Regions from separate parts of the Calothrix sp. CBUCES-K 9914 genome, predicted to be linked through region 2. Evidence: riboswitches for the same ligand, from Rfam matches in the RefSeq annotation. Region 2 holds a riboswitch; each other region holds the start of a gene.

Region 1 (4,272 bases), on a different contig from region 2:
AGATAAATTAGAAGAAATGCAAATTAACTATTCGCAATAAAGAATAGTAGTGCTGGGTGCGTTTACCATTATTTGGTTTTATTAAGAAAAGTTGAAACATAAACGTTGTAGGTAGAATAGAATTAATAAACGCGCACATGCACCCCTTTACCTGATGACCTCCTCAACCCTAGAAAGACTACCTCGTCTCAACGCTCCACAAATACACTACTTACCCAATGGTCTAACGATAGTAGCAGAGCAAATGCCTATTGATGCTGTAAACTTAAGTTTATGGCTTTCGATTGGTAGTTACTCAGAACCTGACGAAATTAATGGAATGGCTCATTTTCTTGAGCATATGATATTTAAAGGAACTCAAAGACTACAAAGCGGAGAATTTGAACGAAGAATTGAGCAGCGTGGTGCTGTAACAAATGCTGCTACTAGCCAAGACTATACACATTACTATCTAACTTGTGCCCCTCAAGATTTTACTGAACTGGCGCCGTTGCAAATGGATGTGGTATTAAACCCGTTAATTCCCGATGATGCATTTGAACGCGAAAGGTTAGTAGTATTAGAAGAAATTCGCAGGAGTGATGATAATCCTCGGCGCCGAATCTTTACTAAAATGATGGACATGTCCTTTTGTGAATCACCGTATCGTCGTCAGGTGTTAGGAAGCACTTCAGTAGTATCACAGCTTCAACCCCAGCAAATGCGAGATTTCCATTCGCATTGGTATCAGCCAAAGTCAATGACAGCAGTAGTTGTAGGTAACTTGCCCGTCGAAAAGTTAATCGATACCGTTATTTTAGGGTTTGCCAATGATAAGGAGCAAACACCATATCAAAAAACAATAAGTCAACCAGAAACACCATTTAAGAAAATTGTTCGCAGTGTACATATAGATAAAAGCTTACAACAAGCGCGTTTAGCAATGATTTGGCGAGTTCCTGGGTTGAACGACCTGAGTCAAACCTATGCTTTAGATGTACTCGCAGCAATTTTAGGACATGGACGTACATCTAGGTTAGTACGTGACCTGCGAGAAAATAGAGGTTTAGTATCGCACATCGGCGCCAGCAACATGAATTTTCAACACCAAGGAATATTTTATGTTTCAGCACAGTGTCCGGTAGAAAATTTAGAAATAGTAGAAAATGTTATATGCGAACACATCCGTGCGCTTTCTGCTGAACCAGTTAGTGCTTCCGAACTAACCCGTATTAGTTCTCAGGTCGCAAAGCGATTTGTTTTCGCGAATGAATCTCCCAGCGATAGAGCTTCTTTATATGGTTATTATCAATCACTCGTAGGCGCCTTAGAACCAGCTTTTGATTACCCTTCTCACATTCAAGGGCAAAATTCCACACACTTAATGCAAGCAGCAAAAAAATATTTACCAAATGATGCTTACGGTGCAGTAATTGTAAAACCTTTTTAAGCCGTTTTGAACGCAAAACATCAAATACCCCCCTTCTTTTACCAAGTCGGGGGGTATCAAAAATTTTAAACTAAATTTCAAACTTAATCTCAAACTAAATTTCAAACTAATCTATCGAAGTCGGGATTCCTAAAATAGTACATCCTAAGTCAGAACCTAAAGACTGAACTAGTGGGTGGTAAAAAGACTTACAACCCAAAAACAATATATCCGCGTTTTCAGATTGAACAACTTGCTTGAGTTCAGCTGCAACAGAGCCAAAGCGTAAATATGCTTTAAAATTACTTTGCCATTCTTCCGCTAAAGAACGCGCGGAATAAAGAATATTATCTGCTTGCTCTATCTTTGTCAAACAGCTTTCGTGAAATCTTTGTTCCAATAACACGGGTGTAACAGATTTTGACGTATTTGGTAAATCACAAGCGAAATACTCATAAGTAGGTTGACTACTAGTATTAATATAAGTATCTCGTGTATCTCGTGTATCACCTATGTAGCAGTTTTGTTCTTCCTCGACTACATAAACAGCTTGAACTAGCACTCGCATGTTTGACGCTAACCTTGCTTGATGTGCCATACATAAAGCTATATCCAGTGCAGTATGGCTGTAACAAGAACTGTTGTACGCAACAATAAACTTTGCCGTATTTCCAAGTCCATCATTCTTGTCAATACTCGTGAAGTTACTATTTGTTGCCGTCATGCTCCAACTTGCAGATGGTGCCAGTATCATTTGCTCGATTAAATCATCTCGACCAATAGTGTTTTGAAGTCGAGTTAACATTGGCTTTATTTTCACAGTTTCACTTCTCTCCAGATATAAAGAACAACGCGCAAAGGAGTGGAGATGTCAATCTTAGATATTCTCATGTTTTAATTAATGAATTGTCAAGATTTGATGACACTTCACTTACTTATAATAAGCAAATCTAAAATTGATGATAAGGAAACCCGAATTAAACTGTTATTACAGCCATATATAAGGGAGTTCCTTCCAAAGCTTACGGAGTTAGCTGACGGGCAAAGGCTGGAAGGTGCCTCTCATAGATTAGCCCCAAAGAACTGGTTCCTCCGTTCTAAATTCAGTTGTACTGAATTTAGATTCAGCTACCTATTTTGAATCAACGGATGTACATAGGTATATATATCAGGTTGACTTAACGTAACTCGATAACAATATATGATTATATATGTTATTGCTGCTAAAATATCTATCCTTAGATTAATTTTGCGGGTGTGTAAGATTCCCGACTTGCTTAAGAAGCACGGAATCTTAAAGCAAAGTATATTAATATAAATTAACTTAATTTTTTCGATTTAACTTAATTAATCTTTACATTTGATTACTTTTGCTCCCTAGATTGGATAGCGCGCGTACAAAGCCAATTATTTGGAAGCATTGCAGGCCATCCTTTACGTATAGCTTCAGGGCAGATAGTATGAATGGTGAGCTGACAGTCAAGCATATCCAAACCAGCTTTTTCTACCTGTTTCAAGGCTTGTTTGAAAACTGAACTATTTTCAAACTCCACGGTCATATTACACTGAATACACACTGCATGGTGATGGTTATTTTGGGAGTTGGTGTTTAACTCATAGTGCTTATGAACTTCTGCTAACTCCAACTCACGTAAAATTTTCATCCGAGTCATTAGCTTTAAAGTCCGGTATATCGTTGACAAGCTGATTTTTTCTTCACGCTCCGATAACAACTCATGCACTTCCTCTGCGCTTAAATGACTGCCTTGAGGAAGATTTTCAAAAAGCTGCAATATTACTTCACGTTGGGAAGTAAAACGCCATCCTTTTGCATTAAGCTCAGACTTGAGAGAACCTGATGTATCCATAATGGACTCTTGAATAATATTTTAGTACTAGCAAAGGCGCCGTAAAGACGCAGCAGCTAATGTGTATAGATTAACAATACTGTGCCATTACGGAGTGATTTGCAATAAAAAGTATTATTGAGAAAGGGATATAAGAATTTTAGTGCAAACTTTTTGCAATAAATTTCATTTTACTGTAATGTCTTATTAGTTGATTATAAATTGCAACAACTAGTAAATCAAACGTGAAGGTTGAGAGTACAATGTCTGCAAAAATCGGACTGTTTTATAGCAGTACAACGGGTAACACCGATGCTATAGCTGAATTAATACGGAATGAGTTTGGCAAAGAGATAGTAAAATTGTATTGCGTAGCAGAAGCTAGCGAGGAAGATTTTGCAAAGTATGATAAACTAATTATTGGCTCGCCAACTTGGGGTATTGGGAGGTTACAGAGTGATTGGGAAGTTTTTTTGCCAAGGCTTGAAAATATAAATTTTCGGAATAAAAAAGTTGCATACTTTGGTTTAGGAGACCAAGTAGAATATCCATACAACTTTGTTGATGCGATGGGGATATTAGCAACTAAGATAACCTTATTAGGAGGTATTAGGGTTGGTTGTTGGTCTACAGAAGGTTACAATTTTGAAGAATCCAAAGCTTTAATTAGTCGTAGACCAGTTGAATTGAGTAATGGGTCAATAGCGATAATTGAGGGTCAAGTAATACAACTCAGAAATGGCACTAGAGCTTCTACTCAGGGAGAATTTGTTGGACTTGCGATAGATGAAGATAACCAACCTGAATTAACTCTAGAGCGCATTCGCATCTGGGTAGCTCAAATTAAACAGCATTTCTAACAAATATTCTAACAATTGTTACACAAATTATCAAAATATAAAGATTTGCAATAATTAAGTTACATTCAAACGGCGTAAGTGTAACATTTTTGATGTTCAAGTAACATACAAAACATTTAAGAGTTAGATAAAGGTGGCGCCATGACAACACAAGGCA
Region 2 (4,272 bases):
CGCCTACTGAATGGTTCCTAGGTGCAGTGTTTGATGGTGATAAATCAGCTTCAACGATGCAAGTTTGGTACGATTATTTGAGAAGGGTACGACCGTTCGGTGATGAATGGTGGTATCAGTTTTGGATGGAAGCAGAGTTTGGAAGTAAGGCTGTAAATTTTAATAATGATAGTAATTGGAGTGAGTACTTTGGGTGTGGCGCCAATGCTATATGGGAAGAAGTATTTGAATCGTATCGTATTCGAGTCATGAATGCGAGTGAGAATGATGTAGTAAATGCGAACGTGATGCTGACATATGCGGCTGTTGCATTGAAACAATGGGATTATGTAAATACGTTTACTGCGAACCGCGCGCGCGTGTCTTCTTTACAGGTAAAGATGCTGCAACTAGCATCGGATGTCATTGCTGCAATAAATAACAGTGATGTAGTGAGATTGAAAACACTAATTAATCAAGACTTACACTTGTGGCAAAGCGCTATTAAGTATTTAACAGACTCCGAACGCTTTCAACTAGCCGACTTGCTTAAGTCTTATAATAATGAAGCAGCAGAAGTTTTGACAGTAGACTCGAATAGCGTACAACCAACGGATTATATTGGTAGTTGGTGTTTGTTGGATGATAACAGGGTATGTTTAATCATCAAGTTTAATAGCGGTAGCGGTCAATATGTTGGTATGCTCGGTGAAAAGTATATCAACTTTGGATTTAATAATATTCAGTTGATAGTAACTCTTGGTTTAAATATAGACGATGAAAAATTACCAACTGAGACACCACCAATGTGGACGCAATTAATTGCCGAACATGCTCCACCTTTTTATTCATTGTTAGATAAACTGTATATTTTTGTAAACCATAATCAAACTCGTTCGGAATTGGAATTATTTGCTTCTAGTTTGATTTATAAACGAGTTGTAGATGATTTATTTAACGGACTACTGGCGCCGATTGCTTGTAAGTTAAAAACGGAGAATTTAGGGAATCCCCCCAGATTGCTGGTGCGACAATTTCCAGAGTAGGGTGCGTGACGCTACTAAAATTTGAAAACGAAGCGCAGTGCTAGTAGCGTCACGCACCTGACTAAAATTTGAAAACGAAGCGCAGTGTTAGTAGCGTCACGCACCTGACTAATAAAGGACTTTACTGTGGGAAGATTGTTAATGGGTAACACCCAGGAAGACAATTAATGCTGTATTTGAGTAGTTTCCATGTTCGATTTATTAAAAACCAAACTGAAGGGCAGCCTAAAATTAGTGCTGTCGCTAACTCTAATCTTAGGTATTACTACTGGGTGGACTCCCCCTAGTTATGCTGCATTGCCAGCAGGGAATGCCATCACCGACGGCAAAGCACTGTTACGTTACGCACTGCCTATCGATAATAAGCCAGTACGTGAATTGCAAAAAAGTATAGAAGATATCTCTAACCAGCTACGTGCAAACAAACGCTGGGGTGCAGTTAACAACGACGTAAAGAAAGCATCGCGCGTTCTTGATAGACCAAACAAGATTCTCGCCTCGGTCAAAAGTGAACGTCAAGCTGAAGCAGAGCAGCTAATTGAGCAAATCAAGACAAAAATTGAATCGCTCCGTGCTGTTGTAGAAGTTAAGGATAAAGAGAAAGTTAAAGAAGAGCGCGCGGGCATTCTAGATTTAGTAGGGGATTTAGAACAAACGATGGTCAAAGCGTTCCCTTACGAAGTTCCCAGTGAATATAGTAATTTGCCTCAACTCAAAGGTCGCGCGCAAATAGCGATTAAAACGAATAAAGGTGACATGACGGTTGAAGTTGACGGTTACAGCGCACCTGTAACTGCTGGTAACTTCGTTGATTTAGTTCAACGCGGTTTTTATGACGGTTTGGAATTTACTCGTTCTGAAGAGTCATATGTTCTCCAAACTGGTAAACCCAAAGATGCTGATGGTTTTATCGACCCTAAAACCAACCAATACCGCGCGGTTCCTTTTGAAGTGTTGGTAGAAGGTGATAAGGCGCCTACTTACGGTATTACTTTAGAAGAAGCAGGGCGCTATGTTGATATGCCTGTATTACCTTTCTCATCGTTTGGTGCCTTAGCACTAGCACGTCCAGAGCGCGATGTCAATGGTGGCTCATCGCAAATTTTCTTCTTCCTGTTTGAACCAGAATTAACACCTGCTGGACGTAACTTGTTAGATGGTCGCTATGCCATTTTTGGTTATGTTACCGAAGGAAAAGAAGTTTTAGACCAACTCAAAGCTGGTGACAAAATTGAATCGGCGAAAGTTATTGACGGTTTAGAAAATTTAGTTGAACCAGTTGCATAATTAATAATGTAGAGACGTGATATATCACGTCTCCGCAATTTATATTTTAAAATAACAATTGATAAATTATTTAACTTTAAAAATATTCTCTAGATCAATTTAAAAAGTATATTCATAATATACAAAATTATGCACTAGCATGAATATTTGTGACTCATAGAAATAACTTACTGTCAGTATAATTAATTGCTTTGGTTACATATATTGCCGAGTAGGGATAACAATGTTAAATTTGTTTGCAATCACAATTAGCTTAATCTGAAACTTGGTATGTGTTACTTGACTAGAAGTAAGTGATGCTTGCTACTTTTGGAACGGAGGAACCGTGCATCTTGGGGCGAACCTGTAAAGGGGAGTAAATCTCAACTCTAGCCCGTCAGCTAACTTCGTCAGCTTTGAGAGTAAATTGAACAATTGAGAACGCATCATTTTGGGTATCTGAGTCAAATATTTGTTATAAATAATGGAGATTTTATGCGTCTACATGGTAACTTGTCTCGGCGCCAGTTTTTGTTGACAGCAACCGCAAGTACTTTAACTAGTTTAGCCCTACATGGATGTACAAATAATCAGAGTGGTACAACAGCTACGACTCCTAAAAGCTCAAGTGATTCAACAAATACGAATATTAAACTGGGATTTTTACCTGTAGTGGATAGTGCGCCTTTGATAATAGCAAAAGAGAAAGGCTTTTTTGCCAAACACGGCGCCAAAAATGTTGAAGTAGCCAAGCAAGCTTCTTGGTCTGCATTACGAGATAATATTGAAATTGGTTCTGCTGGTGGTGGAATAGATGGTGGACATTTCCAAAGCCCTATTCCAGAATTAATTTCTGAAGGTAAGATTACTAAAGGAAATCAAAAAATTCCTATGTATATCTTAGCGCGAATGAACACTCACGGTGTGGGAATTTCTGTTGTTAATCAGTATCAGAAACTTGGAGTTAACTTAAATAGTTCTCCATTAAGAAATGTTTTTGCTCAAGCTAAAACTAAAGGCAGTAAAATTAAATGCGCGATTACATTTCCTAGCAGTTCTATTGATTTGTGGTTACGTTACTGGTTAGCTGCTGGTGGTATTAATGCAGAAGATGATGCTTCCATTGTCGTTATTCCTCCTTCCCAAGTTGTAAGCAGCATGAAACAGGGTACGATGGATATTTTTTGTGCTACTGACCCTTGGAACGCGCGTATTGTAAATCAAAAAATCGGTTTTACTGCGGTGACATCTGGAGAAATTTGGAAAAACCATCCAGAAAAAGTCTTTACAATGCGAGCAGATTGGGTAAATAAAAATCCAGAAGCAGCAAAAGCTGTACTTGCTGGTATTATGGAAGCTCAACAATGGTGCGACAAATCAGAAAACAAAGATGAATTATGTAGAATTCTGGCAGAAAAAAATTACGTCAATGCATCAGTATCTGACATTGAAGGGCGGGTTAAAGGTAAATTTGACTATGGTGATGGTCGTGTTGTAGAAAATCCATCTTTAGCAATTAAATTTTGGTCGAGTGAAGGAACTTCTATTTCTTTCCCGTTCAAAAGCCATGATACCTGGTTTCTCACTGAAAATATTCGCTGGGGTAAAATTCCAGCCAATACCGACATCAAAAAAATTGTTAATACATGTAACCGAGAAGATTTATGGCGAGAAGTTGCAAAGTCTCTAAGTGTTGCCGATGTAGAAATTCCCAAAACTTCGTCGCGCGGTATAGAAACTTTCTTTGATGGTATTAAATTTGACCCAGACAACCCTCAAGCTTATTTGCAAAGTTTGAAAATAAAGAAAGTTTGAAAAATCTGGTATGGTGGCTTGAGCCACCCTACGTTTGAAAAATGAAAGTAAGCGATATTGGTGAACAGGGTCTTTTAAAAATTTTACAGCGGTATTGTCCTTCGGATATTATCGGCGATGATGCTGCAGTAATAGTAACGGCACCTGAAAAATCTTTAGTAGTTAC
Region 3 (4,272 bases), on a different contig from region 2:
TATTCATTATCGCCAACCGTAAGATTAACGTCATCTAGCACTACAAACTCACTGCCGTCTTGTTTACGATAAGACTTACGCAAATTGATAACTTCCAAAAATGCAGGACGGTTCAAATTTGACTCCTGGTAACTTGTGTTCGCAATGGTAGATTTCATTTTATACCTCGAAGTAGGAATAATCTCTAACTAGACAAATAAAATGAGATGGGGCTGTTTGCACGAATTTTGAAGCTTTTAAGATAGCCTGTAGGGTCACTGGGGTCAAATGCTTTTTTGTCGATGAAAGCTTCAGCAGGTTCTATTTTGTAGTCTTCTTTAGGAGACTGAATGCCCAGTTCTGCAGCTATTTCACGATATAGGTCTGTTCGCCATGCTTTACGTGCTAGCTGTTCAGCGTTTTTGGGAAATTCTTTATTTTGTCCCCATCTTGTTGCTTGCGTCATCAACCATAAACTCTCAGACTGCCATAAAAACGTTGAATGGTCATTTTCTACTTGTGCGAAAGAAGGCGGCAAGTCAAAAAATATTGTAGTTTCTGGTGATGATACTATTCTTTTATTCCCATCAAAACCACCATAATTATATTCTCCTACAATTCCGGGACGAGTTAACTTTGGTTTGGCGCCTGTAAATGAGCGATTAGAGATAATTTTAGCGACTTCTTCACGGTTTTTTGGGTCGCCACAGTATCGACAAGCTTCAATCATCGCTTTCACTAACGACCGATAAGTTTTAGGATTCTCGTTAATAAACGACTCCATTACAGCAAGTAACCTATCTGGGTGTCCGTGCCATATTTCCCGACCCTGAGCAAATGTAAAACCAATACCTTCATTACCAGTAATTGCGCGCGTGTTCCAAGGTTCTGCTACCATATAACCTTGCATCGCTCCAATTCGCATATTCACTAACATTTGCGGCGGAGGAATAATTACAATTCTAAATTCCTCATCTGGCGCCACTCCCGCAGCAGCAGCTAAGTAACGAACAAAATATTCGTATATGGCAGAACTCAGTACTACCGCCCAAACACGTTTTTCCGAAGGTAATTTATCGAAGTAACCGCGAAAATCTCTTCCAAACTTCTCTAAATCACCATTATATTCTTTCCACGGTCGCAACCCAGCTTCCCACATTGCTTTATTCATAGTTAAAGCATTACCATGACGGTGAATTGTCATGGCTGCACATAGTGGAGCATGACGGGCGCCTTCTGCACCTGTACGAGCGTTTGTTACGGCACCACATACCACAGGAGAAGCATCCAAACGTCCGAAAATAATTCCATCCCGCGATGTTCCCCAGCTAGCTTCACGGTTAAGGGTTACATTCAATCCATATTTACGAAAAAACCCTTTCTCCCATGCGATAGCAAATGGCGCACAGTCATTTACTGGTACATAACCCACAGTTAAATTGGGTTTTTCTAAAGTTTTGGAATCAACAACCTGTTCAATTTCTAATGCTTGCTTCGACAAACCACGTGGCGCCCGGTTCGCGTTAACAGCACAAGAAGAAAGAACGCTTCCCGCTGCGGTTGCTCCTATACCCTGGATAAAATGGCGCCGTGTCCAATTATTATTAGTGTTACTCATACTCTTAAATACCTATTTACGATGAGTAACAAATTCTTGAAGTTTGCCAACAGCATAATCAAGTAATAGTCCAGTTAAACCGATTACAAACACTGCCAGAAAAACAGAGTTTAAGTTTAGCCTACTCCATTCATCCCAAACAAAAAACCCAATCCCAACACCGCCTGTTAACATCTCTACTGCCACAATTACAAGCCAAGCGATTCCCAAACTAATTCGTAAACCTGTAAAAATGTAAGGCAAACTTGCAGGTAGGATAATTTTAATGATTTGGCGCCAACGCGGCATTTCTATAACTCGCGCGACATCTATATAGTCTTTGGGAACGCTCGATACTCCCAAAGCTGTATTCAGAATGGTAGGCCAAAGCGAAGTAATGAAAATTACGAAAATCGCTGATGGGTCTGCAAGATTGAAAATAGCTAAAGAAATTGGTAGCCAAGCCAAAGGTGATACAGGTTTAAAGATTTGAATGACAGGATTAAGTGCCATCATCGCTTGCTTAGACATACCAACTAGAAACCCGACCGGGATCGCAACTAAGGCGCCTAGTCCAAACCCTATTAATACCCGACGCAAACTAGCTATCAGCAACCAACCGATGCCCAAGTTACCAGGTCCCCGTTCAAAAAACGGATTCATTATATAGTCAAGATTAGCAACTAGTGCCTCTGCTGGAGTTGGCATTAGTTGGTGGTTTAAAATTGCAATCAGCCACCATAACAAAATTACACCCAAAAATCCCAAACAAGGGAGCAGAAAACTATCACGTACAATGAAGGGTTTAGAACGGCGCCATACCGCTTGCCCAGCAACTGCCGCAATTGCCGCTAAATTTAATTGAAATATCACAGAGTAACCTCAACAAATTTGAGTAGGTACAAAAAATCCGAGCAGTACCAGCCGAGGATATCTGATTAAGATTGCAACAAAAATATAATGTAGTGCAACATGTATCAGTTTCCTCTCAATGCCTACGAAGTTAGCTGACGGGCTAGAGTTGAGAGATACCCCTCTCTTACAAGTGATGAGTTGAAAGTGCTGAGTGCTGAGTAATAAACCCACTCATAACTCAGCACTCATAACTCAGCACTTTAAAAAGATACGCCCCAAAAGTGGTTCCTCCGTTTCGACAATTTTGATTATATACACTTAGCATTGACAGGTATAATTTTTATTATCGAATTAGGCTGACTGACTCCGACATATAGAGTTTAACATCAACATTACCGTAATACTACCGTATATCTATCTTTCTTTAGGATTAGGATTATTTATTACTGCATAGCTCTTAATTCACATTAACTTAGTTAAACACTTTTGTAATTACTCCTCAAGATAGATAAAATAAATTTTATTTACTGCTAGAGGCAGTTACATGGCTAAATAATTGCAATTAAAATAATATATTCTTTATTTTTAAGAACGAATAATGAATGTTAGTGAACTGTTGCTAGAAAAGACCGACGCGATTACTCAGGAGTGGGTAGCAGAAGTCCGTAAGGACAGACAGATTACCAGTGCTGGAAATTTGCGTTCGAGTGCTATAATTGACCATCTCCCTGACGTAATCAAGGCGATGTCAAATGTACTAGTTGAGTCTCACGACAATGATATCAAAACGATTGTCGAAGCTAGCTTACAGCATGGTGTTCTTAGAGCAAGACAAGGATATAACCCTTCAGAAATTGCGAGAGAATATCATTTATTAAAAACAGTCATATTTGACACCTTGGAGCAAGATTTAGCAAGTATAAATACGGTAAAGGCAATTCGCGCGATACGAATAATTGATGCAGTAATAGATGAAGCGATAGCCCAATGTTTTAAGAGCTACGTAAGCGAGCGGTTAAATGAATTACAACAGTTGCAAAGTCAACTTAAGTTAAACAACGAAGAATTGAATCGTTTAATACGTGCAAATCAAGACAACGTTTCATTTTTAGCACACGAGTTAAAAAGTCCACTGACTTCTATAATTGGGTATTCAGACTTATTTTTGCGTGTACAGCAACAACCACCTGAAATTAGAGAAAAATATCACAATCTAGCTCATATAGAGCATATACTAAACAATGGAAGGCAACTGCTTCGCCTAATCAACAACGTACTAGAAATTTCGCGATTTGATGCAGGAAAGCTGAAAGTAAAGGCTTCACCTACTAACGTATGCGAAATTATTGAAAATGTCCACGGTATGATGGAACCCCTCGTGCGTAACAAAAATCTGACAATAACAGTAGATTGTAAAAAGGCGCCAGTTGAAGTTGTCACGGATTCATTACAATTACAGCAAATAATTACCAATCTAGTAAGTAACGCAATTCGCTATACGGAGTCAGGGAGTATAAAAATTAACTGTAAGCAAATAAACAGTAAAAAATGGACATTAGCAGTAACGGATACTGGAATAGGAATAAGCGAAGAAGACCGAGCAAAGATATTTGAACCATATTTCCGCGTCAACCGCTCAGATAAATCTTACCTGAGCGAAAGTACCGGGTTAGGGTTAGCTATTGTAACTAGGCTAGTAAAATTACTGCAAGGAGAAATAGAAGTTACATCCGAAGTAAACTTTGGCTCAACCTTCCAGGTAACATTCCCCCTAAAAATAAAAGATTGACCGTGGTAGCCGTTATAGTTAGTAGAGAACCATAATGATTATTGTGTATGAT

What was found. A riboswitch is a leader RNA that binds a small molecule or an ion and turns the genes downstream of it on or off. The one in region 2 is predicted to bind cyclic di-AMP.
Region 1: it holds a riboswitch for cyclic di-AMP, as region 2 does, so the genes downstream of both, AC2JBO_RS30735 (universal stress protein) here and AC2JBO_RS18355 (CmpA/NrtA family ABC transporter substrate-binding protein) in region 2, are expected to answer to the same signal.
Region 3: it holds a riboswitch for cyclic di-AMP, as region 2 does, so the genes downstream of both, ntrB (nitrate ABC transporter permease) here and AC2JBO_RS18355 (CmpA/NrtA family ABC transporter substrate-binding protein) in region 2, are expected to answer to the same signal.

What each region holds. Positions count from the first base shown of each region.
Region 1 is NZ_JBXXZH010000179.1:4,851-9,122, forward strand. Features, by position in the region: gene AC2JBO_RS30725 (hypothetical protein) at 1-40, shown strand, start outside; gene AC2JBO_RS30730 (M16 family metallopeptidase) at 155-1,429, shown strand; gene AC2JBO_RS30735 (universal stress protein) at 1,536-2,228, opposite strand; cyclic di-AMP (ydaO/yuaA leader) riboswitch at 2,413-2,548, opposite strand; gene AC2JBO_RS30740 (Fur family transcriptional regulator) at 2,773-3,276, opposite strand; gene AC2JBO_RS30745 (flavodoxin) at 3,519-4,115, shown strand; gene AC2JBO_RS30750 (fertility inhibition FinO-like protein) at 4,257-4,272, shown strand, end outside.
Region 2 is NZ_JBXXZH010000076.1:24,490-28,761, forward strand. Features, by position in the region: gene AC2JBO_RS18345 (DEAD/DEAH box helicase) at 1-1,025, shown strand, start outside; gene AC2JBO_RS18350 (peptidylprolyl isomerase) at 1,215-2,312, shown strand; cyclic di-AMP (ydaO/yuaA leader) riboswitch at 2,600-2,721, shown strand; gene AC2JBO_RS18355 (CmpA/NrtA family ABC transporter substrate-binding protein) at 2,787-4,106, shown strand; gene thiL (thiamine-phosphate kinase) at 4,148-4,272, shown strand, end outside.
Region 3 is NZ_JBXXZH010000021.1:20,580-24,851, reverse strand. Features, by position in the region: gene AC2JBO_RS06910 (ABC transporter ATP-binding protein) at 1-158, opposite strand, end outside; gene AC2JBO_RS06905 (ABC transporter substrate-binding protein) at 185-1,597, opposite strand; gene ntrB (nitrate ABC transporter permease) at 1,610-2,449, opposite strand; cyclic di-AMP (ydaO/yuaA leader) riboswitch at 2,554-2,765, opposite strand; gene AC2JBO_RS06895 (sensor histidine kinase) at 3,030-4,220, shown strand; gene AC2JBO_RS06890 (NAD(P)H-dependent oxidoreductase) at 4,268-4,272, shown strand, end outside.